DNA from 2 places in the Gracilibacillus sp. HCP3S3_G5_2 genome. Region 2 is predicted to be linked to the other one. Evidence: a T-box and tRNA genes for the amino acid it is inferred to sense, from the RefSeq annotation. Region 2 holds a T-box; the other holds one or more tRNA genes.
The links. The T-box of region 2 lies ahead of glyQ (glycine--tRNA ligase subunit alpha). A T-box ahead of a tRNA ligase gene usually reads a tRNA of that ligase, here a tRNA-Gly.

Region 1 (15,741 bases), on a different contig from region 2:
TTTTTGCCAATTTGCCGGATATTGAAATTGGACTCTATAATCTGTACTTGTATAGGTTGCAGTACCAGGGGAAATGGATGTTTTCGACCAGGCTAGTGCTGTAATGTTTCCATCTGTAACAAGTTGAATCGGTACCGGATGATCTAAATCGACCATCCAAATCTCACTGGCACCTTCAAACTCATCGCAACCAGATAAGTAAGCAATTTTACTACTATCAGGCGACCATGTTACAGGAGTAAGAAAGCAATTAGAGATTGCCCAAATCCGGTCATTATCTCCTTCCCTTCCGGCTGTTCGAATTTGCGAAAAATATCCCTGATTTTCAAATGCAGTTGTACTATAGGCAATCGATGCTGAATTAGGTGACCAGGTTGGATTGTAATTTTTGGCAAGCGGTCCTCCTTCCACCTCGAAAACGCTGCCTGTTGCAAGCTCAATTGAATAAATGATTGAAATACTAGCGCCTGGACTCGTGTAGAGTACATAACGACCATCTGGTGATAGTCTTACAAAGTTGAACGGTCCACCAGTGTTTTGCGTAATTTGCTGCAAGCCTGTTCCATCTGTTCGAATTCTATATAATTGACTAAAACCAGCTTCATCCTGTGCCTCGAATAGAAGCTCTTGTCCGCTTGAGAACCATTGCACATCCCTTGCGTTTGGTTGATTGATTCGCTGTACTTGGTGGGTCGCTACATTATAAATGATGATTTCATTTCCATTTGAATAGACAAGTCGCTGACTATCCGGAGCCCAGTTTAGATATACTCCTTCTGGTTGTGAAAACTGATCTATTGCAGCATACGTGTTATTCGTCAAATTCACTACGTATAATACGCCATTTTCACCTACAAATGCGATTCTGCTACTGTCAGGAGACCAATATGGAATCGAGTACGATTCACCTAATCCAAATGTCACCTGTCTATTCGATCCATTACTCGGATTATATAACCATAAATCATATGCTCCGGTCCGGTTTGAGATATAAGCAATCAATCCATCTTCACCGGGCGGTGCATATGGTATAACTAATCTCATACCAGGATTAATGGTAGTAGAAGGAAGATTGTTTACTTGCCTAATCAATTCATAATTCACATTGCCACCTGTTACTACATTAAAGTGCCTTGCGATTTGATACAAATTATCACCAGGCTGTACAACGTAATACGGAACACCTGTTGGTATTGTTAAAAGCTGACCAGTCTGGATAGTATATGGGGGCTGAAGATTATTTGCAGCAATAATTACAGACTGAGAAATTCCATGATTTTGGGCAATTTGAAAAATTGTATCACCTGGTTGAACCTGATAGCGATCTACCCCTGGTGGCATGGAAAGCTGCTGCCCAATATAAATTGTATATGGGGAAACGAGATTATTTGCAGCAATCAATGAGTCGATCGGAATGGCCCAACGTTGTGCAATCTGGGATATCGTATCATCTGCACGAACTGTGTAAAACATTTGCATGATAAATCCTCCTTTCTTGCTTGAATCACATAAGACTTATATTCCCTAATTCAGCAATAAAGAATATAATTCTTCCCTCCTTCAATAGGCTATTCATTTAGTGGGAGTGACGTTCTTCCAAAAGAAAACAAGACTTCTACTCATAAGAAGCCTTGTTTCGGTAAAATTATATATTTGGATGAATAAACAGTAGTAGACTTGCTAGAATTAGCTAACAAGATTATTTACCCACTCTCTTGAAAATCAAAACTTTCTCCACTATTATCTTAATTCGAAAAAGTTCAACATTCTTTCTTCTACAATATAAATACCTTCCGCGTTAAGGTTACTTTCACGCCATTCCATAATCCAAATACATATATTAAACGTGAGGAAGCAGGATACTTATACTTCTTTGCTAAAGTATCCCACTCAGTCACTGTCTTATCTTTATGTTTAATCAAAATACATAGCAGACCCATATTTTACGATTTTTAAGGAAATTTAAGTTTCCAATAAGCGCTTTAGGTTGTCATCAATAAATTTATTATCAGCACTGTTGATTCCGCGGCCGGCAAAATGACCCCAGATTGACTCGATAGGATTAAGAACAGCATTAGGGATATGCTTAGCCTCGTATTCGTTATCATCCGCCGTGCAGAAGAGATCCGTGATACTTGGCATGACGATAGCCAGCGCTTTAATGCCTTTAAGCGCCTCATTGAAATCTCCGTTATAGGTGGAGCTTGCACTAATATCTCCATTTTGTCCAGTCCATAACATGGCTAGGACATTGTGTGGATCCATCCTCATAAAGCTATCTTCCCAGACTCTAGCCACAAAATTTTCCAATGAATCATATCCCATCTCACGATAAAGTTCCTCTTTGTAAAAGGACTGAGATAAGCCCCATCCCGCATAGACACGACCAACAGCGCGCATGTCTGCGGAAGTCAAATGATTTAGTTTACTTGAATCATGGCCAACTGCAGCCATAAGAGCAGCCTTCATTCCGTCCAGAACTATATACGTTTGCGGCCAAGTCTTTGCACCTCCGCAGAAGGGGGCAATTCGTTCCACCATGTCGGGGTAGCTTGCCCCCCATTGGAATGATTGAACACCTCCCATTGACCATCCAACTACCAGAGCAATCTTCTGAATGCCGAATTTTTCGGTCACCAGTCGATGCTGTAAATTAACGTTATCATAGATGGTTACCTGAGGAAAATTAGCCTTGTCGAATGGAGCAGGAGTATTACTAGGAGACGAAGATAACCCGTTTCCTAGCAGATTTGGAACGATAATGAAATATTTTCTCGGATCTAGGGCCATGCCGTTTCCAATCAACCATTCATTCTGAACATGATGGTCGCCAAAAGCAGTTGGATAGACGATCACATTATCTTTCTTTTCATTCAATTCTCCATAAGTCTTATATGCAAGAAATGCGTTCGGTAACGTTACTCCTGATTGCAAGGTTACGTCACCCAAATCAAAAATCTCATAATCCATTGTATTGTCGCCCCCTTCAAAAATGAAACACATCTAGAATGTATTTCTTGTACTAAGTATAATCCCATGGTACTCTCAATAAAAGTGAATAAAATTCAAATCAGCATTCAATAATATTGAAAATAAAAGGGGGACAGTATAATGGAATTACGCCAACTGAAAACATTTCGCACAGTTGCTTCCACTTTAAATTTTAGTCGGGCTGCGGACGCGCTGAACTACGTCCCCTCCAACGTTACGATGCAAATAAAAGCATTGGAGGAAGAACTTGGTGTTCCTCTCTTTGACCGCTTGGGCAAGCAGCTCGTTCTCACCACTGCGGGTAAACGCTTTTTAACTCATATCCAAAGCGTTCTAGAAGAATTAGACGAAGCTCGCAATACCGTTCATGACAACGAAGATATTAGAGGCACCCTTACAATAAGTGCCAACGAGGTTCTTTGCGCCTATCGCCTCCCAGTTATCTTTAAGCTATTTCGTTCCCGCCATCCAGGAGTTCGACTTATCTTCCGCTCTGTTCCAAATCAGGAACTCAAGCAGACACTCTTTGATGGAACCGCGGATGTCGTCTTTATGCTGGACGAATCTATTCTCTCAAAGAGACTTGCTGTAGAACCGTTACTGAAAGAAACTTTCCGCTTGTTCGTTGCTCCTGACCATCCACTTGCGAAACAACCTGTACTGCAACAGGAAGATTTTCACGGAGAAGTATTACTGGTTAATGAAAAGGGCTGTCCTTATCGAACCATGTTTGATCGATCATTTGAGAAAAAAGGCATTGATAGTATTACTTATTTGGAGTTTCAAAATGCCGAAGCCATTAAACAATGTGCAATTTCAGGAATCGGTATTGCCTTTCTTCCTGAAATCACAGTGGAAGCAGAAGTTGAACGTGGTGATCTTGTTGCTCTTCCATGGCAATTTTCGGACGTACAAGTATATACTCATATGGCTTGGCATAAAGAAAAGTGGCTTTCACCAATCATATTATCTTTTATAGAAGCAGCAAGGGAGGGTATCGCTAAAGAGGAGGAGAATAAAACCGTTTAGAAAAAACCTTCAACTGCAAGCTCTTGGACCCATGATCCGCAACTATTGGGGACAAGGACTATAGGAATTAATCTACTAAAAAAGGCTACTTAAAGCAACCTTAAAGGTTGGATACCAGCTACTGTTCTAATGCTCGATAACCTTATCTTAAAATAAACCTTAACAAGGGGTAGAACCAGTTGCTGGTTTTACCCCTAAAATAATTAAGGTAACATCGTCAGAATTTGTGCCGCAAAGTGGATTTATTTCACGTTTTTTCAAATCCTTTACGTACGCAATCTTCCTTTTTATTGTGTCACATTTTGTTAAACGTATGTTTCCGCGTTTTGCTGGTAGGACCCAAGATGAGATTTCACCACTAGTTGGATTGACTATTAATCGTTTCGTTAATACATAGAAGCATTAGACCTTAACTAAACCGAGACATTGGCAAGCGCACTACTATTCATTTTTCCGCATTACATATTTATATATAGCGTTCATTATAATAAAAAAATAGAGTGAACAATGTGTAGCCTGAAAATAAAGTTTGATCATTTTTGTAGTATAAGCAAAATTTCTAATTTGTTTTGGGTTTAAATACTAAGGTTACATAACCAATTATAGAAGCCCCGATAAAAAGGATAGGATATCCTGATATATCGGCTACTACTCCTGAGAAAATGGACCCCATGGCTTGCCCCAGTGCAAGTATTAAGAACGGTATTCCTAGTCCGAATGATGGGTTAGTTTTAAACACAGAAATCCCCCATACGATGAAGACCCCTGTTATGAAAATATAAGAGCTTCCAAAAAGTACTGGTGACAGGAATCCTGTTATATTGTTACCTGGATAAATTCCTAGGATTAGGGAAGAAGTGGCAATTGCTAATACAGAAAGCCTATACGCACTTATTAACCCGAACTCTTGTATAAATGTACCAGCAGTTCCTCCCAATAAGCCAGCTACTCCAATAATTACCCAAAACCACTCTCCTAGGTATGTAGGAACACTATCCAAATTTAATATAAAGTCTCTTGAGAATGTCCAATATGCCGAACAGGATATTCCTATAAATAAGGATGCAATAATTAGTTGAAAAGACCGTCTCCATTCCTTTTTAGAGTAGCCAACTGTTCCCTTCCTTTCTGAACTTTGATCTTTTGGAAGTACTTTATAATTAACAATCAGCACAAAAATAGCAATGATCATAAATATCAAATATGTTTCTCTCCAGCTATTAGTCATAAGGATTGCAATTGCCCCTGTACAGGCTGTTCCAATACTTGTACCGGAATTAATCCATGAATTCGCCTGATTCTGGAACCTTGTTTCTACGTTAGTGCTAACAATATTAGCGTATGGCGGGGATGAAACCCCTGTACTCAACCCTGCCAAAAATATCCCTAAACCTAGTACTACCGGATTAAAAGAAATGGATATTATACCCAAACCAAGAATCGATGATAATCCAGCTACCACAAGAAGAGATTTTGGAGTAACTTTATTAGAAAACGCCATTGCAAATATTATTGCTATACAGTAAGCAATGTATGATAAAGACGAGATGATGCCACTAGTTGATTGATCCATATTAATCGTTTCGTTAATATATGGAAGCATTAGGCCATAACTAAATCGAGATAAACCATACGTTACAGCAATCATTGGTAAGCCCACTGCTATTAATTTTTTTGGATTCATAATAGTTCTTCCTCCTTTTTATATATAACGTTCATTATAATAATTAAGTGAAAAATATAGAGAACAATGTAAATTTAAGACACTATTCTCTACTTATTTCCTGTTAAAATCATTTTTCGGAATCCAGAATACTTTTCGCTAAATCAAGTGCCGTCTTTTTCACCTTATCTAACTCTAGTATTTGAACCATCGATGTTATTCCTTCTAGTATAGTAGATATTTGCACACTGAGGGATTTGGGAGCCTTAAGGAGCTTCAGATCATTTTCAATTTTGTTTAAGAGTCTTTTTTTATGTTCTCTACTTATTGAAGCAATTTCTTCGTTTATACCTTCGTATTCCTGCTTAGCTCTTAAGAATAAACAACCATTGAAACCTTCAGTTTCTATCCAATCCAGGTGTGCTTTAATTAGCGACTCTACATACTGATTAATACTATTCCCTCTGTCGATTTTAGCTTCCAACAATTGAAAATAGTGTTTTTCCCTTTGAATTAATATTTCTTTGATAACATCTTCCTTCGACTGGAAATGATAATACATGGTCATTGTTGCTACTCCTGCTTGCTCCAATATATTTTTTACACCAATTGCATGAAAACCATGCTGATAAAATAATGTCTCAGCTGTGTTAATTATATCTTCTTTTTTCTGTGATTTTTTCATGTAACACCCTCCATATAGAACGTTCATTATAAATCTTAACATGTCACTTTTCTTATAGCAAGAATGAACGAACCAATACTGTATATGGTTGTTAAAAACAGCTCTTTAAACGAGCATATCCAGAGGGGTATAACGGTGCAACTTTTTTATAAACAGTTGAATTCAATTACAAATGGTTAAACTTTATTTTAAACCCACATTGTTCTGTATAGATTTTGGAAGAGCGAATTTAAACTATCATCCTACCAATAGAGGTTCCAAGTCCTGTTTCCCAAAAGAAAAGTAATATTACCATTACAACAAGCCAGGATATTCTCCAAATTTTATTGTTAAAACATGCAAATTGAAGAAAGTAAAATAATCCCCATATTACAAATGAAGCTATTAGCGCAAACCAAGTAACAAAATCAATCTCACCTTCACTGATACCTGCACCGAATAACACTAATAAATTTAATGACAATAATAACAACAGAATTATAATGTTATATATATGAAACGATTTTTTACTCAATATGTTAACATCCTTAATTGAATGAATGATTCTGACAGATTATATCACCTTTTTTCAATAAAATATAGATGTTTTGGGATGCCCTACCTTTCATCATGGAGCCTCTTTATAAGAAATAGACAGCTCATAAAAGAGCTGTCTATTTGCTGGTTAATGCTCAGACCATGGGCAATCCCAGTTATCGATAAATTTTAAAAGAACTTTATCCTACAGACAAACCGTTCCAATTGCTATTCTAAATGGAGTATCCCCCGTTGGAATAGTTGCAATGACCGTATTGGTCGCGGTGTCAATGACTGAGATTGTATCCTCATTTTGATTTGTAACATAAACAAAAGCTCCATCAGGTGTTATTGCTACCCCTGTTGGCATAGCTCCAACAGTAATAGTATCAACGATAGTGTTGGTAGCAGCGTCAATAACGGAGACCGTATTATTACCTTGATTTGCGACATAAGCGAAAGACCCATCCGGAGTAAAGGCAATTTCAAACGGTGTACTCCCTACTGGAATGGTAGCAATAACCGTATTGGTCGCGACATCTATAACGGAGATCGTACTATCTACTGCGTTTGCGACATAAACAAGAGTGCCCTCAGGATTAATTGCTAATTCTCTTGGTAAAAAACCAACTGGAATGGTAGCAATGACTGTATTCGTTGCTATGTCGATCGCAGAGACTGTAAAACTTGATGAATTTACGACATAAGCGCGAGTACCGTCAGGAGTAATGTCAATTCCTACTGGTTCGCTTCCAACCGGAATCGTGTCAATAACAGTCATGGTTGAGACGTCAATTACCGAAACAGAAGCAGTTTGATTGATTGTGACATAAGCGAGTGAACCGTCAGGAGTAAAGGCTACTTCTTCTGGTGCGCCCCCCACAGGAATGGTAGCAATGACAGTGTTGGAATCAGTGTCAATAACGGAAACACTATTATCTAATACATTTGTGACAAATGCGAGTGTACCATCCGGGGAAAGTGCTACATCAAATGGTTGATTTCCTACAGGAATGGTAGCAATGATAGTATTCGTTTCAGGATCTATTTGGGAGACTGTATTATCGAGTAAATTTGTAAAATACACTAAGTCCGTACAGGTAGGTTCTGGTGGTGTGGGTGTCGGTACAAATCCCAGATTACGATAGAGCGTAATACAGTAGGTTCCACTATCTCCTTCAGCTGCTGTGATGGTAAAGGAAGTGGGATTATTGACGGATTGTGTATCTGTATTTCCTGGTGCTGGACTTAAATCGATGGCTGGTGTCGCATCTCCTGCTGCAGTTACGGTTTCGGTACTGGTAATATCATTAAACAGTTGAAACGTTGCGGATCGATAAGCTCCAGCAGATGCACTCCAAATTTCCTCAGCTTCTAAAGGTCCATTGAAATTCCCGCAAATCTCTTCTGTTATCGTAGGATACGTTGGACAGCATCCTCCTTGTAGTTTCATTTATTTATCACCTCCTTTATAAGATTTTTGTGTATAACATCTGTTTAGAGAATGTTATATGATTACTTGAGACATATAACAAGAATTGTTGTATGGATACGTTCTTCTACATTAGTTTATAAAAATTTATCATGAATGATTGTAGGAGTGCGGACTTCAAACAGAAAAATAAGCTTAAGCTTAGGTTTTGCGCTTAAGCAAGGGGAGATTTAATGGGGAGTCAATAATAATACACCAATTGCGGTTATGTAATTGTAAAAAATCCACATCCTTAGTTAAGATTTTTAAATCTTCTTTAACTAACGGGGCAGGTTTCTCAAATATACTTGTTAATCATTGTAATCAAGAATAGGAACAAACGTTTCTGTTTTTTTTACAATTTGTGGTAATATAGAGGTTTCAATATTCTAACAAATTTATGAGGAGGATATAAAATGAATAAAACGCTAAGTCAGTTTGAAAAGATGGTTGATAATATTTTGGACTTGAAAGAAATATCTGAAGAGATACTATCTGAACCTATTAGAGAAGGGAAATGGTCAATCAGAGAAATCGTGGGTCATCTATACTAGTGGGATAAATTCAACTTAGAAAATATGGTACCCTTAATGGTTCAAGATGCTGATTTACCGAAGTTCCCAGACCATGACCAACATAATGAAGAGGCTATGACTTTTATTAAAGATTACTCAGTTGAAACTATTATAGATAATTTTGTTTTAACTCGAAAGGAATTAACTGAAAGATTTTCAAGTTTAGACGGAGATGTTAGGTTTACTATTGGTGGAGGTAAAAGAAAGCTCTCTGGAGAAAGTTTTACGAAGATTTTCGTAAAACACGATGCTCACCACTTAAAACAAATAACTGATAAACTGCATAATTAAAAATAGTGCGACCCATGTTAAACTAACGGGTGCTTTAATTAAACAAGGCGAACATTAAAACGATTGTCTTTTATCTTAATAAACGTTTTTTGAATATTATGGTAGTATTGAAGCGTGGATTATTAAACTAAACCAGCTAATAGCATCCCTTTTTCAATAGGACAAATTAAAGGTTATTCTAATAATAAAGAACCAGATGAAGCGTTTTGGAGATTGTATTTACTATATTTAGCAATGTGTGTTTTCTCCAATGTAGTATGGACTTTAAAAACTATTCCAAACAACATGAATGAGATGTTAGATAAAGTGTATATGTATTTAGAAGATCATGATTACTTCAGTAGATTAAAACCTAAGTGGTATCAATAGAATACAAGTTTTTGAAAATTGCACTTAATGTAACGGGTACGATGCTTCAATACGAAGGATCACTTTTTCACTATCGGGGCAGTTTACTTTAACAATCCAACAAGATTTTTCTTCGGTATCCTTTTCATAAAAAGACAACAGTTTTCTAACAACTTAAACCGAACGGCAATCTAGCTTTTAATTTGATCTATATATAATATTAAAAGTTTAATCTAACGCCTCTCCAAATACTAGTTAGTTGTAGAGGCATTAGTGTTATAGTAGCTAGCTATTGAGTTATCTTCTTTTTCATTAGAATAAGAGTGATCCAGCTCACTCCTAGTAAAGCAAACAATAATCCTGATAAATAGTAAACAACTGCTAGATTATATACACTCATTAATAAAAAGGCTAGTAATGGTCCTAACGCTGCTCCTACATCAACCACAATCGTATGCGCAGTCATGACTTTCACTTTATTTGTTTTACTGGCAGCTTGAACGGCAATAGTGTCAGTAGTTGTAACAATAATAGTGGAAATCAATTGAAACAATAAGAGTAGAACCAATAACGGTATAATACTCCGTACTTGACCTAATCCATAAAGCAAAAGAGACCCTATGATTAAAGGGATTATAATAAATATATTCGGTTTTCTACTTGAATCAATCATCTTTCCAATTTTCGGAGCTAAAAAAGGGTCCCATCCCCATCGTAATGCTTGAATGATACCAGCTATAGTAGCTGACCCAATGGTAAATTGGGCTACACTCCAATTGTTGAAGTATTTGGTTTCAATGGATGTACTAAGTGTAGAAGCAAAGAGACCAAAAATGATAAAACCTACCATCAAACTCGTGATGAGAATAAATCCAACAGATAATGTAAGCCATTTCTTGTGAGAGTAATCCTCTACTTTCTCCTGGTGCTTCGTTTTAGATAGAGGAATCAGGAAAAATACGGCTGGCAGTACTAGTAGACCTAGAGCAGCAAATAGGGAAGTCACAAACATAATTGAGGTTTGGTCAACGAGTATTCCTCCACCTAGCATCCCTACTAGGCCTCCTATTCCCCAGAGCCCATTATATAGGCCGACAAGATTACCTCTGTTATGCTCGGTTGTGACTTCAACTACAGTCAGGAATCCTCCAAGGCGGAGCAGGGACCAGGCAATACCCCAAAAGAGACGCATAAGAAAGAGCACCCAGAATTCTTTAAATATCCCATAGGAAGCAGTTGTTCCGATCGCAATTAACAAAGCAATCAAAACACCTGTACGAAGCTCGAACCTTTGATAAAACATCCCGACTAAAGGATTAATGGGAAGCCGAACAAATCGGTTAATTGAAAGCAGAATACCAATTTGCCATAGTGATGTTAAACCAAAATCCTGCCAAAAAACGGGTAATGCAATAATTAACATTGAATCTCCGAGCAGTGCAGCTGCTGTAATAACTGCGATTCCAATGACTTTCCTTTTAGCAGTAGTCATGAGGTATGTCTGTCCAGCCATTCGAAAATATGTTGCTTTGCCTGAAATAAGGCTAGTTTCTGATGATTAAAAGGATTATAGCACTCATCATAGTCAGAAAGAACTTTACCATCGCTTAATAAGAAAATATCACCATATCCCTGGATGTTGGCATTAATCCTATTGCTAATCCACCCATGCATGATTCCGTTGCAAACTGCAGATTCGCCATTTGGAAAAGCAATTGCGATGCTACTGTTAAATTGAGCAGTTCTATTGCTTAAAGAAACACCAGCAAGCTTTACTACCAGCTTCTCTGCACGATGTGCATCACTGCCCGGAGAAAATCGTGCTGTCTTGACTCCGGGAAAACCTTCTAAGTAGCTGATTGTTAACCCAGAGTCCTCTCCTAAAATAATGTTAGTGGGAAAATGCTTTTTGACCGCTTCCACTTTCAATTGTGCGTTTTCAATGAATGTATCGGCATTTTCTTCGATATCTTTAAACTTACTTGATAAAGGAGCTATCTCTATTGGTAAGTCTTTAAAGAAATGCTGTATTTTCTTCACCTTTTTTTGATTCCATGATGCAATTATAACTTTCATTGATATCAACCTCCTACTTTCATTGTACTTTCTGAAAAGAGGAAAAAAAGTGTATAATTGAACTAATTAAATTTCCCCTTTTCAATGAGGTGTTGATTATGAAATTAATAGAACATTATAACCTTATTTTTCGAAGGTTCAAAGTAACTCACCAGGAGATTCAGATCACAGTGCATGATATTGCAGATCTTCTTTCATGCTCTCATCGCAATGCTAAGATTATCCTACGAAAATTTGAGGAACAAAACTGGATTGAATGGAAGCCAGGCAAAGGAAGAGGAAATTACTCCAGTATGATTCTTTTAGAAAATGTGGAAACCCTTCTTATAAACGAAGCAAAAAACATGTTAACACCAACATCCATTGACGCGGCTATTAGACTATTAAGGAAACATGAAGTAAGGGATTCACTGCAGCGTGAATTTGTTGATTGGATATTCCATTCATACCTCAATGAACAAATAGCCCCAGCAGATGGTAAGCTGTCAAGATTACAATTTCCTTCTTACAGACCACTGCCTGTTTTAGATCCAGCTAAAATCTGGAGGCGATCTGAAAATCACATCATGCGTCATATATTCAGTACACTAGTTTTTTATCAGGAAGAAGATAATAAGTTTTTACCTCATTTGGCTCATCATTGGAGGCATAATGCTGACTATACAAAATGGATCTTTTATTTACAAAAAGGAGTCCTCTTTCATCACGGAGAGGAAATGACAGGAGAGGATGTCCGCTATAGTTTTATCCGGCATAAAAAAAGTCCATCAGCTTATGAATGGATAGTTGAAGATTTGGAAGAGATAAAAGTTAGGAATAACTATGTCGTTGAATTTGAGTTTGGTACATCTTGTCCATATTTCTTACATTTAGCTTCATCTTTGGGAGGAAGCATTATTCCGATGGATATACCCATAGTAGAACAGAAACCAATTGGTACAGGTCCATTCAAAGTCACCGAGAATGATGAAGAAAAATTGGTGTTAACCGTCTTTCGTGAATATTTCTTAAGATGTCCCTTTCTAGATGAAATCACCATTTATTTTTTTCCAAAGCTTTATGATAATGCTACTGATCTGAATCATATTCCCCATTTTGAAGAAATGAACTTTTATCATTACCCGTATCAGGGGAGAAAGCTTCAGAACTTTAACAAGTATACGAAGCTAGACAAGGGGAGCAAACTGCTTACTTTAAATTTACAGAGAGGCATTCTTTCTAATAATGCTTTATTAAGAGATGCTATATTTCATTTTATATTACCCATTAAAATAATTGATGAACTAGGCGGTTCAAGGTATAAAGCCGCATCCCACTTACTAGAAAAGTCTGAAGGAAAAGAACAGAAACGAACGATTAGTGAAGGAAGAAGTGCTCTAGCAAAAAGTGGCTACAAAGGAGAAATACTCACTTTAGTTAGTTATCGTGGTGCAGGAAATGAAGCGGATGCAGAGTGGATTCAGAAAGTTTTATTTGATGAAGGAATTATAGTTAGGCTCAAATTTTACGATTATGTTGAAATACATAAACATCCACTTAGCAAAGAAGCTGATCTTATCCTTGGGGAACAAATTGGGGATGAAAGTGATTTATATACATATCTTTCAGCATTTAGAGGAAACCATAGTCTCTTAAAATATCACTTACCAAGAGAATCAATTTCCGCCTGTTGTAAAAAGGATGAAAATATATTTTCTTTATTAAAGCAAATTGAGAGTAAATGCATAGAACAAAATGGACATATTCACCTATATAGATTGAATCAATTTGCCTTTTACCCTCATTATGTTAAAGGAGTTTCCTTCAATGCGTTAGGGTGGATAGACTTTACAAAAGTCTGGTATGAAGCTTAATGCTATTACTTAAAATTTTGAATGAATATGGTGAGCATGCAAATAAACTTACAAGAAAAAGGTGAAGCTGACATCAATTTAACATTATACTTATAATACTACTGGTGCGATTCTTTAATAAAGAAGCATCGCTTTTTATTGTTCAACTAACGGGGCAGGTTAGCTGAACAATCGTCATTAGCTTTTTTCAACAATCGGTTAGATAGTGAAGTAAGGCTTCTGGAACTAACAAGGCAGTACGATGTAAAAATGATATATTTATTATGTATAGTAATTAAATAAAAGGAGGTAATATTCATGGAACAACATAGACTAACCAAGAGCTTTTCCTCAACATACGGAAAAATAAGTTATGATATAAAAGGTGAAGGTCCCTCCGTTGTGCTCGTACATGGAACCCCTTGGTCTTCTTTTAATTGGAGACATATTATTCCTGCACTTAGTCAGTGGTTCACTGTGTACTACTACGACCTTCTTGGATATGGTTATTCTGAGAAGACTGATATAGATGTCTCATTAGGAGTTCAGAATAAAGTTCTTTCTGAACTACTTGAATTCTGGGGATTAAAGAATCCGATGATTATCGGACATGACTTTGATGGGACTACCGTCTTAAGAACTCACCTTTTAGAAGAACATAAACAGCCATTTAAATTATTCGTACGTCTGCACACGATTAGTTCGCACGATTTATCAAAAACAAAGATAAAAAAACGTCTCCCACAATGTGAGAAACGTTGTTATTTCAGTATATTCACGATTAATTGATTATCTTACTAACGGAAAAATAAGTACCGGTGGTCGGGGTCGAACCGACACTCCCGAAGGAACACGATTTTGAGTCGTGCGCGTCTGCCAATTCCGCCACACCGGCATAAATAGAAAATGGAGGCGGTAACCGGATTTGAACCGGTGATAAAGGTTTTGCAGACCTCTGCCTTACCACTTGGCTATACCGCCTCGATATTAATAGTATATGATTTAATAATCAGAATGTTAAATTAAAATGGAGCGGAAGACGGGATTCGAACCCGCGACCCCCACCTTGGCAAGGTGATGTTCTACCACTGAACTACTTCCGCATAAATGGCTGGGCTAGCTGGATTCGAACCAGCGCATGACGGTACCAAAAACCGTTGCCTTACCGCTTGGCTATAGCCCAATATTTTAAATGGGGCGACCAGTGGGGATCGAACCCACGCGTGCCGGAACCACAATCCGGTGCGTTAACCACTTCGCCATGATCGCCATAATTTAAAAACAGGGGTAGTAGGAATCGAACCCACACTGGAGGTTTTGGAGACCTCTGTTCTACCGTTAAACTATACCCCTACGATTATTATTATCAAATATAAATTTATAAATGGTGGAGGGAGTAGGACTCGAACCTACGAACCCGATGGGAGCGGATTTACAGTCCGCCGCGTTTGGCCAACTTCGCTATCCCTCCATAATTATTGAACATTTTTATTTATAAGAAAGAGAAAACTTTAAAAGTGGTGGCTCGGGACGGAATCGAACCGCCGACACACGGATTTTCAGTCCGTTGCTCTACCGACTGAGCTACCGAGCCAATAATTGATAAGTTTATAGTGGCGGTCCGGACGGGACTCGAACCCGCGACCTCCTGCGTGACAGGCAGGCATTCTAACCAACTGAACTACCGGACCAAATTTTGTTGCACTCTTCAAGTACAATGATTATTTTCTTTCGCAGAAGTTTATTCAACGCTACAAGAAAATTTTGGTTGCGGGGGCAAGATTTGAACTTGCGACCTTCGGGTTATGAGCCCGACGAGCTACCAGACTGCTCCACCCCGCGATAATAAGGAAAGTATTCTTTTTTGAATGGTGGAGGATGCAGGGCTCGAACCTGCGACCCCTTGCTTGTAAGGCAAGTGCTCTCCCAGCTGAGCTAATCCTCCAACGTACAGGATGTACTAGTGCATGTGTTGCAACAGGACGTTGCGTTCTTAACATGCATTCTATATATTAATGAATTATGGTTGGTGACCCGTACGGGATTCGAACCCGTGTTACCGCCGTGAAAGGGCGGTGTCTTAACCACTTGACCAACGGGCCTATATTTAAAAGTGGCGGAGAGCGAGGGATTCGAACCCTCGGTACGGCGTTGACCGCACACACGATTTCCAATCGTGCTCCTTCGACCACTCGGACAGCTCTCCATTTGGCTCCACAGGTAGGATTCGAACCTACGACCGATCGGTTAACAGCCGATTGCTC
Region 2 (15,741 bases):
TAATCTTTGCAGCTCTTTCAATCTGAGATTTCTCCTTGTCAGACAAATTCAAATCATCAGCGATCAGACTACTAATTTCTATTATTCGTTTTACCTTATCTGCAATTGTTCCGAGCTTTTCCTGGAAAACCATTCGATCTAAAAGTTGTAAATTACTATCAATCGATTGTTTTTGATCCTCTTCATAGAAAAACTGTGCATCTTGTAATCGTGCTCGTAATACTTTCTCATTACCTCTTGCTACTGTTTCAATATGATCACTTGTTCCATTGCGTACACCAATAAAGTAAGGCAGCAGTTCATGCTTTTCATTTTGGACAGGGAAATAACGTTGATGTTCTTTCATAGAAGTAATAAGTACTTCCTTCGGTATATGCAAAAACTCTTCACTAAATTGCCCGAAGAAAACTGTTGGGTACTCCACTAAGTGGGTTACTTCAGTTAGTAAATCATCATCCATTGGTATTTTCCAACCTTTTTCTTTCTCGAGTTTTTTAATACCGTCTACAATCATTTCCTGGCGTTTTACACTATCTGCAATAACATATTGATCACTTAAAACTTTTGAATAGAGAGATGGGTTACTAATTTCTATCTTTCCACCTAAAAAACGATGACCATAGCTTAGATTACTTGTGTGAACCCCAGCTATCTCAAAAGGAATTACTTTCTCATCTTGTAATGCCACAAGCCATTTAATTGGACGAATATAGCGTAAATTTTGATTTGCCCAACGCATATTTTTAGGGAAGTTTAGACTAAGAACAATATCTTTAAATGCTGGCAACAACTCTTCTTGGGTTTTACCTTCTATAAATTTATTTACAAACACATACTTCGTGCCGTTCATCTCTTTTACATAAAGATCCTCTACAGACTTTCCTTGACCTTTAGAGAAACCGATCGCAGCTTTCGTCCAATTACCTTCACTATCTTGAGCAATTTTTAAAGCAGGACCTTTAGCTTCCTCTTCTTGATCAACTTGTTTGTAATCAAGTCCTTCAATTAAAACCGCAAATCGTCTTGGTGTTATATATGTTGTCAGATTGTGATATGCTAAGCGAATTTCTTTTAACCATGATATCGTCTTATTTTTTAATTGCTTTTCAGTAGCATTCATAAAACGAGCTGGCATTTCTTCTAATCCAACTTCAAACAAAACATTAGTTGTTTTCATGGTGAACCTCTTCTCCTTTCAACATGGGGAATCCAAGTCTTTCTCTTTCCGCTACATACAGTTTAGCGATTTCTCTAGCCAAATTACGAACTCTTCCAATGTATCCCGTTCGCTCCGTTACGGAAATTACCCCTTTTGCATCTAATAAATTAAAAGTGTGTGAGCACTTAAGCACGTAATCATATGCTGGAAAGACTAAATCCTTTTCCATCGCACGCTTTGCTTCTTCTTCATACGTTGAAAATAGCGTGAAAAGCATGTCAGTATTAGATTCCTCGAATGTATACTTAGAATGCTCATACTCCGGCTGGTAGAAAATATCTCCTACAGTTACACCTTCTGTCCATTCTAACTCAAATACATTTTCTTTATCCTGAATATAGGAAGCCAAACGTTCTATACCGTATGTGATTTCAACAGCTACCGGTTTTGCTTCTAAACCACCGATTTGCTGGAAATAAGTGAATTGTGTAATTTCCATGCCATCTAACCAAACTTCCCAACCAAGGCCTGCTGCACCTAACGTTGGATTTTCCCAGTTATCTTCAACAAAGCGAATATCATGATATGCCGGATCAATTCCTAATTTTCTTAATGACTCCAAGTAGAGTTCTTGAATATTGTCAGGCGATGGCTTCATAATCACCTGGAATTGGTGGTGCTGATATAGTCTGTTTGGATTTTGCCCATAGCGGCCATCTGCTGGACGGCGTGATGGCTCCACATACGCAACATTCCATGGTTCCGGTCCAAGACTGCGTAAAAGGGTCATCGGTGACATCGTTCCCGCCCCTTTTTCAACGTCATATGCTTGCATTAAAATACAATTTTGATCTGACCAATGCTTCTGTAGTGTTAAGATCATTTCTTGAATATTCATCAATACTTCATCCTCCTATGTAAAGAATTTTTTCATTTCCTATAAAAACGAATTTGCAATAGAGATCTATTACGAAATAATGGCAATTGTCCGTGTGAAACATTCTTCCATCCTGTTTTATACATGAGCGTTCCATCGGTTCGACTTCAGCTAACTTTACAAGAAAAACACTCTGAAAAGTCATTCGAAAATTATAACTAGCGAAGCCAAAATAGGCAGACTCCTGTGGGGACAGCACGAGCTGAAGACCCCGCAGAAAAGCGATTTTTGCTTTTCGAGGAGGCTGAGGCTAGGCCATGCCCGCTGAAAGCGGAGTATTCTGCCGGAGCATATGACTACTGCTCAATAAAATCAGGACGAAAAAAAGAATCAAATCGAAAAATCACTTCGCTGTTTTTCGTTTTTTAAGGGCTAAAAGAGAAATCGAAAAACCCGTCCCTATGCTTTATCACTTTGATAAGGCATAGGGACGGGTTTGCCCGCGGTTCCACCCTACTTGTCATCTGTTTAAAAGATGACCACTTTCCTAAAAATTGCTCCAGAACGCCTTCCTGACCTTGAACTTGTTCAGCTTTCACCACCCTGAACTCGCTTGAAAGACAATAAATCAGTACTACTCTCCTTCTTTGCAATCCATTATTCATTTTATTTTTACATCATACGAAACATTACGCGACTTGTCAATTATAAATGATCATTTAACTGGTTCATTTGTGTTAAAAACCTTTTTGACTTCAGATAATATCCACCATGGGCTTCATAATATTGATCCATAATTTGTTGGAGCATTCTTTTATTCTCTGGTTTCACTGAAATACTCCCGATTTGCGCTACTTCAACCCAAGTAAATAATGCCATAAGCTTGGCTACTTTTTCAGGAATGGAGATGGCATTCTCATCTAGTGTCAAGCAATTTCTACACAACAAGCCACCATTTGAAATAGAAAATGCTTTTAAATCATGTGTATTTCCGCAAGAAACACATTTTGTTACTACTGGAGCAAATCCCGCTTCTTTATACATTTTCCATTCATAAATCATTGCGAGGACCTCCGCATCCTCTCCATCATTTATTCGCTGTACCGTATGCAATAACTGCTGATAGATAGAAGGATTATATTTCTTAGGATCAATCAGCTTATCTGTTAATTCTGCTAGATAGCTTGTATAAGCTGTTTTAAAAATATCTTCTCTTATTTTACGAAAGGAGTTAATTACTTCGCCTTGTTGAATAGTAGCAAGACTAGAGCCAGGCTGTATCAAATACGAACCATGAATAAATGGCTGCGTAATAGCAGCCATTCTACTTTTTGTTTTCTTTGCCCCTCTAGCAATTGCACCAACTTTTCCCAATGTTGGTGTTAATAACGTCACAATTTTATGTGTTTCCCCATAATCCTGTGTTTTCAAAATGAAGCCTTCAACTTTTTCAAACACAAGCTTCACCTATCCCTTTCAGTCTTAGAAATGTGTATCCTCTAATAATGAATCGTCTACATCTTCTTCTTGTTCTTGATAATCATCTGACTCAACTTGTTTCATCCATAAATAAGCTTCAATATTGCCTGTTTGACTAAATATTTTCCATGGTACATCGATCACAACAAACCTCACCTTTCCTTATGGTAATCTTTCATTGTGTTCAATATTAGAATTTCCATTAATTTTATTTCAATTAGTAAAAAAATTTACCATGTATCAAACTAACCAACATTACAACATTTACAAATGCCTGAGTACTCCATTCACTCTAATACTCATCTTGCTTGAATCCAAATTCATGTAGTTGATGGGCTTTGTTTCGCCAATTTTCCTGAACTTTGACCCATAATTCCAAATACACTTTCGAGCCTAATAGCCGTTCAATATCTTGTCTTGCCCTTTTTCCAATCTCTTTTAACATTTGACCTTGTTTGCCGATAATAATGCCCTTTTGTGATTTTCTCTCAACTACAATGGTTGCCTGTACTAGTATTTTTTCGCCTTCACCTCGATGATCAATTTGTTCAATTACTACTGCAACCGAATGTGGCACTTCTTCTCTCGTTAATTGTAATACCTTCTCGCGAATCAGTTCACCGATGATAAATCGCTCTGGATGGTCGGTTATTTGATCTTCAGGATAGTATTGAGGTCCTTCCGGAAGATGTTCTGTGAATACTTCCATTAAATGATTGACATTATTTCCTTCCAGAGCTGAAATAGGGACAATTTCTTTAAATGGATACTTGTCCTTATATTGCTCTATAAGAGGTAACAACTGATCTGGATGAACAAGATCAATTTTATTGATGACTAAAAAAACCGGTTTTTTGATCGCCTCTAATCGGTCGATTATATACTGATCACCCATTCCGTAGCCTTCATCTGCATTAATCATAAACATAATCGAATCAACTTCGTTTAAGGTATTTTCCGCTATTTTCACCATGAAATCACCTAATTTATGCTTAGGTTTATGGATTCCAGGTGTGTCAATAAATACAATTTGTTTATACTCATCAGTGTATACACCTTGAATTTTATTTCTGGTTGTTTGTGCTTTGTCACTCATAATGGCAATTTTTTGACCAATAACACGATTCATAAAGGTCGATTTTCCTACATTTGGTCTACCAATAATGGCTACAAATCCTGATTTGAAATGGTTATGCATAACTTTTCCTCCGCTTAACATCATGTTGCTTATTTATAACATAATAATACTATAACTTCTCTAAGATTTCATACTTTCGACAAAACTAGTGGTAAAGTTTTACGATCTGTGCTCCTTTTACGCTTAAGACAAAATCTTTGGCAAAAAAATCAGAATTGCGATGATTATTGCCACTATTGCCGTGATGAATACTGCTCCAGCTGCAATGTCCTTGGCGATCCCTACCTGAGGGTGATGCCCTGGCTCCAAATGGTCTAAAGCTCTTTCTAAAGCAGTATTCATCATTTCCATGCTGATAACTGCTCCAACTGTCAAAGTTAAAATCGCCCATTCTATCATTGAAATAGAAAAAAGAATACCTGAAATGAAAACGATAATTGCTGCAATGATATGAATGGTAATATTTCGTTCTGTCAAGATGGCCACTTTAAAACCGTTCAGTGCGTACCGCAACCCGAAATGAAATTTACTTTTCCCGCGATAGTCCGAAGCCATTTAAGATCTCCTCTTGTCTTGAAAACATTTTTTTCTCATCTTCCTCACTCATATGATCATATCCAAGTAAATGTAAAAAACCGTGTAGAGCTAAGAATCCTAGTTCCCTAGAGAACGAATGGTTGTATTCAGCCGCTTGTTCATTAGTCTTGTCGACAGAAATAATGATGTCTCCTAGTGCCAACGGAATATCTGCTCCTGCAATATCCATTTCGTCATCTGCTGCTTCTTCAAGAGCAAATGATAGGACATCAGTAGGTTGATCAAGTCCACGATATTGGTTATTCAAATGCTGAATCTCATTATTATCCACAAAGGATATCGATAGCTCTGCATTTTCTTCAATATTTTCCTGTTTTGCAGCATATGAAAGCAGTTGGCTAATTAATTGAATGTGTTCCTGTGATACCTTTTTCGTTTCATCATAAAAATCTATTTCCATTTCTATCTCGCCTCCTTCATGTTGTTTTCCTTCGGATACTGGATACGGGAATGGTAGATACCTTTTAGTGTCTCACAAATCACTAATTTCATTTGTTCCAATTCATTAAATGTTAACGAACTATCATTTAGCTGACCGTCTAATAACCGATCTTCAAAAATAGCTGAAACAATTTTTTCAATTTCCTCCTGATTAGGATTCGCTAACGAACGGACTGCTGCTTCTATCGAATCGCAAATCGATACTACTGCTGCTTCTTTGGTTTTTGGCTTTGGCCCATCATAACGAAAGTCATCTTCCTTTACCTGGTCATTACGCTCTTTCGCTTTATAATAGAAAAATTTTAATAAAGTGGTACCGTGATGTTGCAAAGCGATGTCAATAATCTCGTGTGGAAGTTTTTCTTTTTTCAATAACTTCGCACTATCAATAGGATGCTGTAAAATGATTTCAGCACTCTGATAAGGATCAAGATAATCATGAGGATTTTTCATCCCCATCTGGTTTTCGATAAAATAATGCGGCCTGACCGTTTTACCAAGGTCATGATAGTAAGCAGCCACTCTTGCTAAAAGTCCATTTGCCCCAATCACTTCACAAGAAACTTCACTTAAATTAGCTACCATAATGCTATGGTGATAAGTTCCCGGAGCTTCAATTAGCAATTTTCGTAATAATGGGTGATTAGGACTCGATAAAGCTAAAAGTTTCGTATCAGACAATATACCTAGACCCGTTTCAAACAACGGTAACATGCCCAATGTTAATATAGTAGCAATAATAGCAGAAAGAAAACCATAGCCACTGAAAGACAAATAATCTAACCATGAATATTTTTCAAATGATAAGAATAAAAATAAACAGATTGTTATAATGTTTATAATAGATGTAGCTAAACCACTCTTAATGATCGACCCTCTATCTTTAATGACAGATAAAAAGAAAATACTAGCCAATTGGGAAAACATGATAAATATTCCTGCTTCCATATTTAACAATCCTGGAATATCAGCATTAAAGATGACACTGCCAATCACAGCATAAAACAATGACATAACAATAGCGATTCGTTCGTTGACTAAAATTTTTAGTAACATAGATACCGTTGCTACCGGAGCAGCTAAATATAATGGATTAATGGAAGTTGTATAAAAACTGACAACCTTCAACATAAGCACTAGAAATATACTTAACACACTAATAGCAATCAATTTACGAATATCTAATCCAGCGTGTTTCATGTGATGACGTAATTCAAAACATAAAAATAAGCCCATTAATAACACTAAAAGTACCAAACCAATCGTCGGGTATAGATTTCGTTCTTCATTTAAAAGCCCGGTAATCTCTAACTCTTCATATATTTCATTGGTGATCAATTGGCCTTCTTCAACAATTACTTCACCTGCTCTTATCATAACAGGTTCAACACTATTTCTTGCCTGCTGTTGTGCTTCATTTGTTAGATCAGCTGAAAAAAAAGAATTAGGCTGTATGCTAAACACAATCAGTGATTTCAATGATTCAACGAAAGCATTATCCAAAGTAGAATACGTAAGTCTTTGCTGCGCTCCCTCAATAGCTTGATCTACTTCTTCTACTTTAATACCATTATAATAAGCATCATAAATAGCTGTAGTAATCAGTTCCTTGGCTAATACTCTCTCTTCTGCTGAAGCTTGAAATAGCGCTTGAAACGTATCTGTTTCAACTTCTGTCAGTAATTCATCATGAACTAAATTTTCAAGATAAGCAACTTTATCAGAAATAGAAGTTAGTTTTTCTTCTTCTGAATCTAATTCAATATTTCCGGTTTCGATTTTGTCAATTGCTTCAAACACTTCGTTGATATATGTAATTTGCTCTTCTGTTACTTCTTCAGATATTTCAAAATGGTCCTCTACAGATTGAACAACCTCTCTAATTCTTCTCTCTGTCTCTTTCGTATTCTCTATCGTAATAGGGGAACGTATTGTTTCATTGGCCACAGAGAATTTTTCGATATCATAGGTTTCAGTGTGAACGTTCTGGAAGCTCACAACAAAAAAGATGCTTACGATGACAATGCAAGCTGTCACTAATTGAATAAGATTATGCTGAAAAAAAGAAATGAACTTTTGTTTTATTAGCTTAAACTTTTTCATTTTGCTCCCCCTATTCTCTGGGCTGATATCTGACAATCGGTTGTCCCAGAAAAGAGTTGTCCATAAGTCCTTGCATATAAGCACTTTTGAGACAACTCCATTTTGTATAATCTAAGCAGTTTATTTACTTTTCATATGCTTCGATAATTTTTTGAACAATTGGGTGTCGGACGACATCTGATTGTGATAAATAAACGATGCCGATCCCTTTCATATTTGCTAACTTTTCTTTGGCCTCAGTTAAACCTGATTGCACTCCATTAGGTAAGTCAATTTGCGTAACATCACCAGTAATGATCATTTTAGAACCAAAGCCTAAACGCGTTAAAAACATCTTCATTTGTGCATTTGTCGTATTTTGCGCTTCATCTAAAATAACAAAAGCATCGTCTAAGGTCCTTCCTCGCATATAAGCAAGTGGAGCTATTTCAATAGTTCCTCTCTCAATTAGCCGCATCGTATGCTCCATACCAAGAACATCGTGTAAAGCATCATATAAAGGTCGTAAATACGGATCGACTTTTTCTTTTAAATCTCCAGGTAGAAAACCTAAGCTTTCTCCTGCTTCTACTGCTGGCCTTGTTAAAATTATTCGTTTTACTTTCCCATTTTTTAGTGCATGCACAGCCATCACCACAGCAAGATATGTTTTACCAGTACCTGCGGGCCCTATACCAAAGACAAGATCATTCTGCTTCATGTTCTGCAAATAGTTCCGCTGGCCTAAAGTTTTTACACGGATCGATTTGCCTTTTGCATTCTTCGTGATCTCATCTTCGAATAGCGTTTCCAATTGATCTATTTTACCTTTTTTCGCAAGGTCTACTGCGTAAATAATATCCCGCTCAGTGATAGTTATTCCTTTTCTGATGATCGTCAATAGTCCATTTAATACTTCTTGAATAATCGTTACATCGGTATTACTACCTGAAACACTAATTTGTTCGCCACGAGAAGTAATGGAAACTTGCAATTGTTCTTCTAATTGCTTTAAATGACGATCTTCTGTACCGAAAAGTGTTAATGCTTCATTTGGATTTTCTAATTGTAAATCAATCATCTTTAGATCTTCTGACATAATCAATCTCCTTGAGTAATTGGTTGTTTCTTTGCAATATTTTCTAGTACAGTATAATACAAGGTTAATTTTACTTTACCACTCTCTTCCCTTTCGTGCAAAACTTTTTCTTCCGTTATTTTTGCATCGTGTGGAATTTCTCGCATTAATTCTCTTTTACCTTGTTCTATCGCAATTTCCTTCGCTTGTTCTAACGTAATATCTTCCTCTACTACCTCAGCTTCATAAATAGTCTGCCTCACGTAACTAAGCGGAATTTTCCACTTCAAAAAATAGAAGTTTTTTTCCTCAACATCAACTTGATAATGTTCATATTCGGGATTCTTAAAGTTCCATATAGGAATTAAAAATTGGGAAGCATGTAAATAATGTTTTTGCTCATTATGTCCATTCAATACCTGATACTGGTTGTCCAATGGAACGGTAATTTCACTTTTATACCATACCTTTGCAATGACTTCTCCATCAGCTGCCACAGGTTTTCCCGTATCTACATCCTCTTCTTCTCCATTTTCTTCTGATTGATTAAGGTAGCCAGACACCAAAATATCTCCCTCATAAACTACATCATTCGTTCCTACCAAAGGTTGTCCTCTTGTGACGAACAAATCTTCAATTACCCCTTCTTTCGTCGCAACGAGGTGTCCAGGCTTGTCGTCGTCTTCTTTCTCGACTATTGTCTTTTCCACACCTTCCAAGTGGAAAGCAGATCCATTTTTTTTGACACCAACCCACAACAATTCCGGTATGTCAGCTAATAACTGTTTCTGAATCGTAGCAGGTGATGCAACATTCCATTGAAAGCTTCCCTCTTCTAAACCGTATTCTTCCAATTGCTGGAGGACTTTTATTTCTATTTCTTCATCTAAACCATTAACATCAATTCGCCAAACAATGTTAGATAAAAAGAAAATGACAGCGATGGAAATAAAGAAGCCAATCAGTAAAGGCTTTTGATGAGTCAAATTACGTAGTAAAAAAGGAAATCCAGCTCTCCCTTTAAAATACACTTTATAAATGGTCTTTCTTTTTACTACTCTTAGTTTAGGCAAATCAGCTAATTTTATTTTTCCTGTTGCTATTGTTTCACTCTTTTTTCTGATATCCCAAATCGGAATATCATATCTTGTACATAAATCAAAAAAGCGTTCAGGGTATTGCCCTTTTATTTCTAAAATAATATAGCCTGATAACCAATTATTACGCTTGACAAACATAAATCTTCCCTCCGAATCTAAACTTTACGATTTTTCAAAAGTAATATCTTTTATATTTCCTTCTAATAAAATGTCTTTGTCTATCATCGTTTTTAGTACAAAACCGTCTCCCTTTATTCGTACATGTCCTTGGTGAACTTTTAAAAGTAATTCGGTAGAAGAAAAGATGACGAGACCTTGATGATTTTCTATGTACGCGTGAATCGATCCTATCATGGTAATACGCGGCAATTCCATCGTTATTTCAGAAGGCAGATCAAAGGTACGTGTAATAGCAGTCATAAATTTTTCTTTTATCTTTTTCACTGAACATATGCCTCCCCTCAACTCCATTCTATGAAAATATACAAAATTAAGAACAGTTATACGGAAACTTAGCAAGTAGAAGATCATAAGGAAAATATCAGGCCAAAATAAGTATTCCATTCCATTTTTACCTTACCTATCAGAATCGGAATAATATAAGCTCCACCGAAAACTAATTTTTCATATATCGATGGAAAACCGAGAGAAAAGAAAAAAGTCGAATGGGTTTTCCCATTCGACTTAAGGTTATCGGTAATTCCGATAGTATTTTCTTTTTTGATAAGCGCGTGGTGGTCCAAGCACTTCCGACATGAATATTCCTTGTGCGATTCCTTTTGACGTTAAGTTTTTTTCAACAGATAATGAAAGTTCTTTCGCATTACTTTTACGCTGTAATTTTGGCTTTGGCCCATCTTTTATGGCATCATGTATACCAAGCTCTTGATCTCGCGTTTTATCCCGTATATTCTCAGCCTGTTGAATTTTTTCCTTCAACTTTTCCATTTGCTTTTCTTTCTGTTGAGCAAATGTCTGTCCTGCAGATTCTATAGTTGATTCGATGCTTTGGTAATCAGGCTCAGGCCGGGCAGTATCGTTTTTTTGTTGTTGAGTATGACTAGTTGTTTGTTGATCCACTCTTGGCGGACTGGATGGCCTTTGTTGGTCTTGCTGCTGTTCTTTAGACTTGGATAGACCGAAAACCCAAAACAAAATGGCTAGTATCGGAACAATAAAACTTAGCAAATCATTCAATTTACATCTTCCTTTCAGGAACTATTCAAGGAATTAATTCGCGTGTATAATAAATATCCGCTAGTAGTTCTGAGATGTCAGACACTTTTCCTTGATATACTTAAAAGTCCCTATGAGGATTGTTACTTGTTAAAGTCATCCTCATCATCATTGTCTGTTTCTGTTAATTTCCCAATAGAATCACGCATATCTGTATCAGCATCAATATTCTTATAATTCATATAATCCATCACACCCATGTTTCCAGAACGTAATGCCTCGGCAAGGGCTTGTGGTACTTCTGCTTCTGCTTCGACCACTTTCGCGCGCATCTCTTGAACTTTCGCAACCATTTCTTGCTCTTGTGCAACGGCCATTGCTCGACGTTCTTCTGCTTTCGCTTGTGCAATGTTTTTGTCTGCTTCTGCCTGATCTGTTTGTAATATTGCTCCAATGTTTTTACCGATATCTACGTCGGCAATATCAATCGATAGAATTTCAAATGCAGTACCCGCATCTAGTCCACGATTTAATACGTTATGAGAAATAGAGTCAGGATTCTCTAAAACTTCTTTATGGTTTTTGGCACTACCAATTGTACTTACGACTCCTTCCCCAACACGGGCAATTACAGTATCTTCACCAGCACCACCAACAAGGCGATCAATATTGGCTCTTACTGTAATACGGGCTTTCGCCTTCACTTCAATACCATCCATTGAAATACCCGCAATAAAAGGAGTTTCAATTACTTTTGGATTAACACTCATCTGTACTGCTTCAAGTACATCACGGCCAGCTAAATCAATCGCAGCACAGCGTTCAAAGCTTAGCTCAATATTTGCTCGTTGCGCAGCAATTAACGCATTTACAACGCGATCTACATTACCACCAGCTAAAAAATGACTCTCTAACTGATTAGTAGTAACATCCAATCCTGCTTTATGAGCTTTAATTAACGGGTTAATAACACGTGAAGGTACAACCCTTCTTAAACGCATCCCAACTAATGTAAAGATACTTACTTTTACACCTGCTGCAAGAGCACTAATCCATAGCATTACTGGGATAAAAGTAAAGAGAATTGCAACCGCAATTACAATGAGACCAATAAAGATTATTGGCAAAATGAATTCTAATTCTGATGACATACTACATCCTCCTAATTATTTTGTATTTATAATTTTCTCACTACATGACGTGATCCTTCAACTTTTATAATTTTTATTGGGCTGCCCACGTCAATAAATGCACCCTCTGACACTACATCTAGTCTTTCACCTTCAAATTCAGCTGCTCCTGATGGTCTAAGTGGCGTAACAGCTATTCCCTCTTTCCCAACTAATTCTGAACGATTAACAGAAGAAACATAACCTTGTTCAGTGGCTGTAGAATCTTGTAAAATGACATGGCGAAAGACTCCTTTTTCTAAACCAATTGTTTTGAACAAAACAACTGCTACAATAATGCTTGCAATTAGTGCGATAGCTATACTCATGGCCATATGACCAGGATCATTCGATGACATAAATAATGCCCCCACTATCGCACCAATCCCAATGAAGCCGAGAATACCTCCGGGGGCAAATATTTCAATAACAATTAGAACAATACCAAGTATCAGTAGTATAATGGCTTCATAGCCTGCTAAACCAGCAACGATATGCCCATAAAAATATAACACTAATGAAGCTATTCCGATTGAACCTGGAATACCAAAACCAGGTGAATATAATTCAACAATTAAACCAATACTCGCTAACGATAATAATATTGGTACTACCACAGGATTAGTCAAAAATCTTGCTAATCCTTCTGCAGCAGTTGGTTCGTTTTCAACAATTTCTGCATTTGATAACGACAATTCATTTAGAAGCTCTGTGCGATGACTTACAATTCCTTGAGCATAGTCAACTTCCACTGCATAATTGGCATCTAATGTTAAGAATTCACCTTCTGGTGCACCATATTCTGGTAAATCAAGCTCTGCGTTAGCCATTGCTTCCGCATATAAAGGATCTCGGCCTTTAGAGCTAGCTGCTCCTCTCATGCTTGCAATCCATGCAGATTGTGCCTTTTGATCTGCAGCAGTACCATCAGCATTAATCACACCACTTGCTCCCATACTTGTTTGGGGCTTCATGTAAATATTATCAGTATTGAGAGCAATATAAGACCCTGCAGAAAGTGCTCTGACTGTAATAAAAGAAGTGGTCTCAATCTCAAGATCCTGTAATATTTCGCCAATGTACTCAGCAGCATCCACTCTACCGCCTGGAGTATTGATTTCAAAAATAATGTGATCTGCATTAGCCTCGGTTGCCTCGGTTGTTGTCCTTCTTATAAAGGCTTCTAAACCCCGTTCTACCTCGTTCTCTATTGGAATAATGTATACCAATTTACCTTCGCCGTTCTCTTCAGCAAAAACCTGAGTCTGGAAATCAGTGGTAAGAGAAATTATTGCTACTACAATTGAAATGGAAAGCAACAATAACGCTACGTACTTTTTCAAATCCCGACCTCCCTTCACAAGTACTTAGACATATACAAACATATACGATTATTATGTATAAAAAGTTTCATTCATAAAACAAAATATTATGTCAACGCCTTCAGTTTATCATACTTATATAAGCATGGAAAAGTATTTCGCTATGATAATTTATCTACACTTGCTTAATGCAATGATTGGCTTACTACTATTTTATCAAGCAAGCACTATATAAGTAGCAGTATATGCTACTTTGTGCAAATCGTTGAAAGCGGATATCCCCTACACCTTGCTGGTGTTCGAAGTTAGACTATCCCGTTTTAAATTTTCTATACTTATTAAAATGGCCCCTGGCTTATTGACTAAGCCAAGGGCCTTATTGTGAATGAATTCATTATGTTCGTTTATGATAAATTCTTTTGAACCAATTGATTCACTCTAGATCCTTCCGCTTTACCTTTTACTTTAGGCATAAGCGCACTCATTACTTTTCCCATATCTTTTTTTGATTGAGCTTGAACTTCTTCGATCGTCTGAACAACGATTTTCTCTAATTCTTCATCAGACAGTTGTTCAGGCATATAAGCTTGTATTATTTTAATTTCATCTTCTAATTTGCTTACAAGATCTTCGCGTCCAGCTTCTTTAAATTCGTGGAGGGAATCTTTTCTTTGTTTTAACTCTCTAGCTAAAACCGTTAATTCTTCTTCTTCAGACAATGCATTTTTCTGTAATTTAATGGCTTCATTTTGCATCGATGCTTTGACCATTCGAATTACACCTAATTTAACTTTATCTTTGTTCTTCATCGCCTGTTTCATATCCTGGTTCAAAAGTTCAACGATTGCCATTATTTCATTACACCCTCTTTAAAATTTACGCTTTCTAGCAGCCTCCGATTTTTTCTTACGGCGAACACTAGGTTTCTCATAAAATTCACGCTTACGGTATTCAGATAATGTACCAGATTTTGATACACTACGTTTAAAGCGACGAAGAGCATCTTCAAGTGACTCGTTTTTACGAACGCGAGTTGTGTTAGACATGCTAATTTCCCTCCCTCCGAAGCATAACAACAAAATTAATCCAACATATGCATATACATATGTCTCTTTGCAATTATAATATACCAGTGAATAATGGTCAACCGTTTTAACTAGAAAAAACAAGTTACGATACCAACCATTCAGCTTGCACAGCTTTCGTTATTTATTAAATATCCAAAGTCAAAATTCACTATGATTATCTATATATACAAACTTTTAACCAATGAAATTCCACTTTAAAATAGCATTCTTTTAACTTTGTTCAGATTGCAAAAATAGTCGAGGTTTATGAAGAAAAACCATAACAGAATTTCTGCTATGGTTTTCATCTTAAATTGATAATGCGGTGTCGTCCATGATTCGGACAAATTGACCTTCGTTGTATGGATAGCCTGCCTTAGTGATTTTGACCCGAACGATTTCTCCGATCATATCTTTCGTTCCTTCAAATTTCACCTTCAAATAATTATCAGAATACCCAACAAGTAAATTTGGTTGGTTGTCATCAAAAGTTTCTTCAGGAATAACTTCCACTACTTCATCTTCATAAGCTTTAGCATATGCTAGTGCTTGTTCATTAGATTGGTCAATTAATTCTTGCACACGTCGATGTTTCACTTCTTCCTCTACTTGGTTATCCATACGTGCTGCCGGAGTTCCAGTTCTTCGAGAGAATGGGAAAACGTGTAATTCAGAATATCCTATTTCTTTGACAAAGTTTTTCGTTTCTTGAAACTCTTCTTCCGTTTCCCCTGGAAATCCGACAATGACATCAGACGTTATCGCCAAATGCGGTAAAGCATTTTGAATTTTCGCCACACGGTTTTTATAAAATTCAGTCGTATACTTCCGACGCATCCTCTCCAAAACAGTATCCGAACCAGATTGTAGCGGAATATGTAGATGTGGTACAACTTTCTCCGAAGCATCCAATACTTCAATCACTTCATCAGTAATTTGACTAGCTTCAATGGAGGAGATACGAATACGTTTCAGACCATCCACTTTTGACTCAAGGTCCCGTAATAGCTGTGCAAAGTTATAATCTTTCATGTCTTCGCCATATCCTGCTGTATG

Region 1: it has a tRNA-Gly gene. The T-box ahead of glyQ (glycine--tRNA ligase subunit alpha) is inferred to sense a tRNA for this amino acid. The anticodon was not compared.

The regions. Positions count from the first base shown of each region.
Region 1 is NZ_JBQHXU010000016.1:144-15,884, reverse strand. It holds gene ACTNEP_RS18580 (LysM peptidoglycan-binding domain-containing protein) at 1-1,479, opposite strand, end outside; gene ACTNEP_RS18575 (alpha/beta fold hydrolase) at 1,963-2,970, opposite strand; gene ACTNEP_RS18570 (LysR family transcriptional regulator) at 3,112-4,020, shown strand; gene ACTNEP_RS18565 (MFS transporter) at 4,580-5,704, opposite strand; gene ACTNEP_RS18560 (TetR/AcrR family transcriptional regulator) at 5,814-6,368, opposite strand; gene ACTNEP_RS18555 (hypothetical protein) at 6,598-6,882, opposite strand; gene ACTNEP_RS18550 (YVTN family beta-propeller repeat protein) at 7,090-8,337, opposite strand; gene ACTNEP_RS18545 (hypothetical protein) at 8,772-8,909, shown strand; gene ACTNEP_RS18540 (DinB family protein) at 8,946-9,221, shown strand; gene ACTNEP_RS18535 (MFS transporter) at 9,859-11,061, opposite strand; gene ACTNEP_RS18530 (non-canonical purine NTP pyrophosphatase) at 11,058-11,645, opposite strand; gene ACTNEP_RS18525 (ABC transporter substrate-binding protein) at 11,744-13,498, shown strand; gene ACTNEP_RS18520 (alpha/beta fold hydrolase) at 13,796-14,266, shown strand; tRNA gene ACTNEP_RS18515 (tRNA-Leu) at 14,291-14,372, opposite strand; tRNA gene ACTNEP_RS18510 (tRNA-Cys) at 14,385-14,458, opposite strand; tRNA gene ACTNEP_RS18505 (tRNA-Gly) at 14,506-14,580, opposite strand; tRNA gene ACTNEP_RS18500 (tRNA-Gln) at 14,586-14,660, opposite strand; tRNA gene ACTNEP_RS18495 (tRNA-His) at 14,671-14,746, opposite strand; tRNA gene ACTNEP_RS18490 (tRNA-Trp) at 14,760-14,830, opposite strand; tRNA gene ACTNEP_RS18485 (tRNA-Tyr) at 14,863-14,948, opposite strand; tRNA gene ACTNEP_RS18480 (tRNA-Phe) at 14,996-15,071, opposite strand; tRNA gene ACTNEP_RS18475 (tRNA-Asp) at 15,092-15,168, opposite strand; tRNA gene ACTNEP_RS18470 (tRNA-Met) at 15,243-15,319, opposite strand; tRNA gene ACTNEP_RS18465 (tRNA-Val) at 15,347-15,422, opposite strand; tRNA gene ACTNEP_RS18460 (tRNA-Glu) at 15,505-15,579, opposite strand; tRNA gene ACTNEP_RS18455 (tRNA-Ser) at 15,592-15,683, opposite strand; tRNA gene ACTNEP_RS18450 (tRNA-Asn) at 15,687-15,741, opposite strand, start outside.
Region 2 is NZ_JBQHXU010000003.1:76,922-92,662, forward strand. It holds gene glyS (glycine--tRNA ligase subunit beta) at 1-1,177, opposite strand, end outside; gene glyQ (glycine--tRNA ligase subunit alpha) at 1,164-2,057, opposite strand; T-box leader at 2,520-2,693, opposite strand; gene recO (DNA repair protein RecO) at 2,742-3,494, opposite strand; gene ACTNEP_RS05405 (YqzL family protein) at 3,519-3,659, opposite strand; gene era (GTPase Era) at 3,808-4,713, opposite strand; gene ACTNEP_RS05415 (diacylglycerol kinase) at 4,837-5,208, opposite strand; gene ybeY (rRNA maturation RNase YbeY) at 5,180-5,650, opposite strand; gene ACTNEP_RS05425 (HD family phosphohydrolase) at 5,653-7,794, opposite strand; gene ACTNEP_RS05430 (PhoH family protein) at 7,919-8,872, opposite strand; gene yqfD (sporulation protein YqfD) at 8,875-10,089, opposite strand; gene yqfC (sporulation protein YqfC) at 10,114-10,395, opposite strand; gene ACTNEP_RS05445 (hypothetical protein) at 10,642-11,148, opposite strand; gene floA (flotillin-like protein FloA) at 11,271-12,278, opposite strand; gene ACTNEP_RS05455 (NfeD family protein) at 12,305-13,639, opposite strand; gene ACTNEP_RS05460 (GatB/YqeY domain-containing protein) at 14,023-14,469, opposite strand; gene rpsU (30S ribosomal protein S21) at 14,488-14,664, opposite strand; gene mtaB (tRNA (N(6)-L-threonylcarbamoyladenosine(37)-C(2))-methylthiotransferase MtaB) at 14,995-15,741, opposite strand, start outside.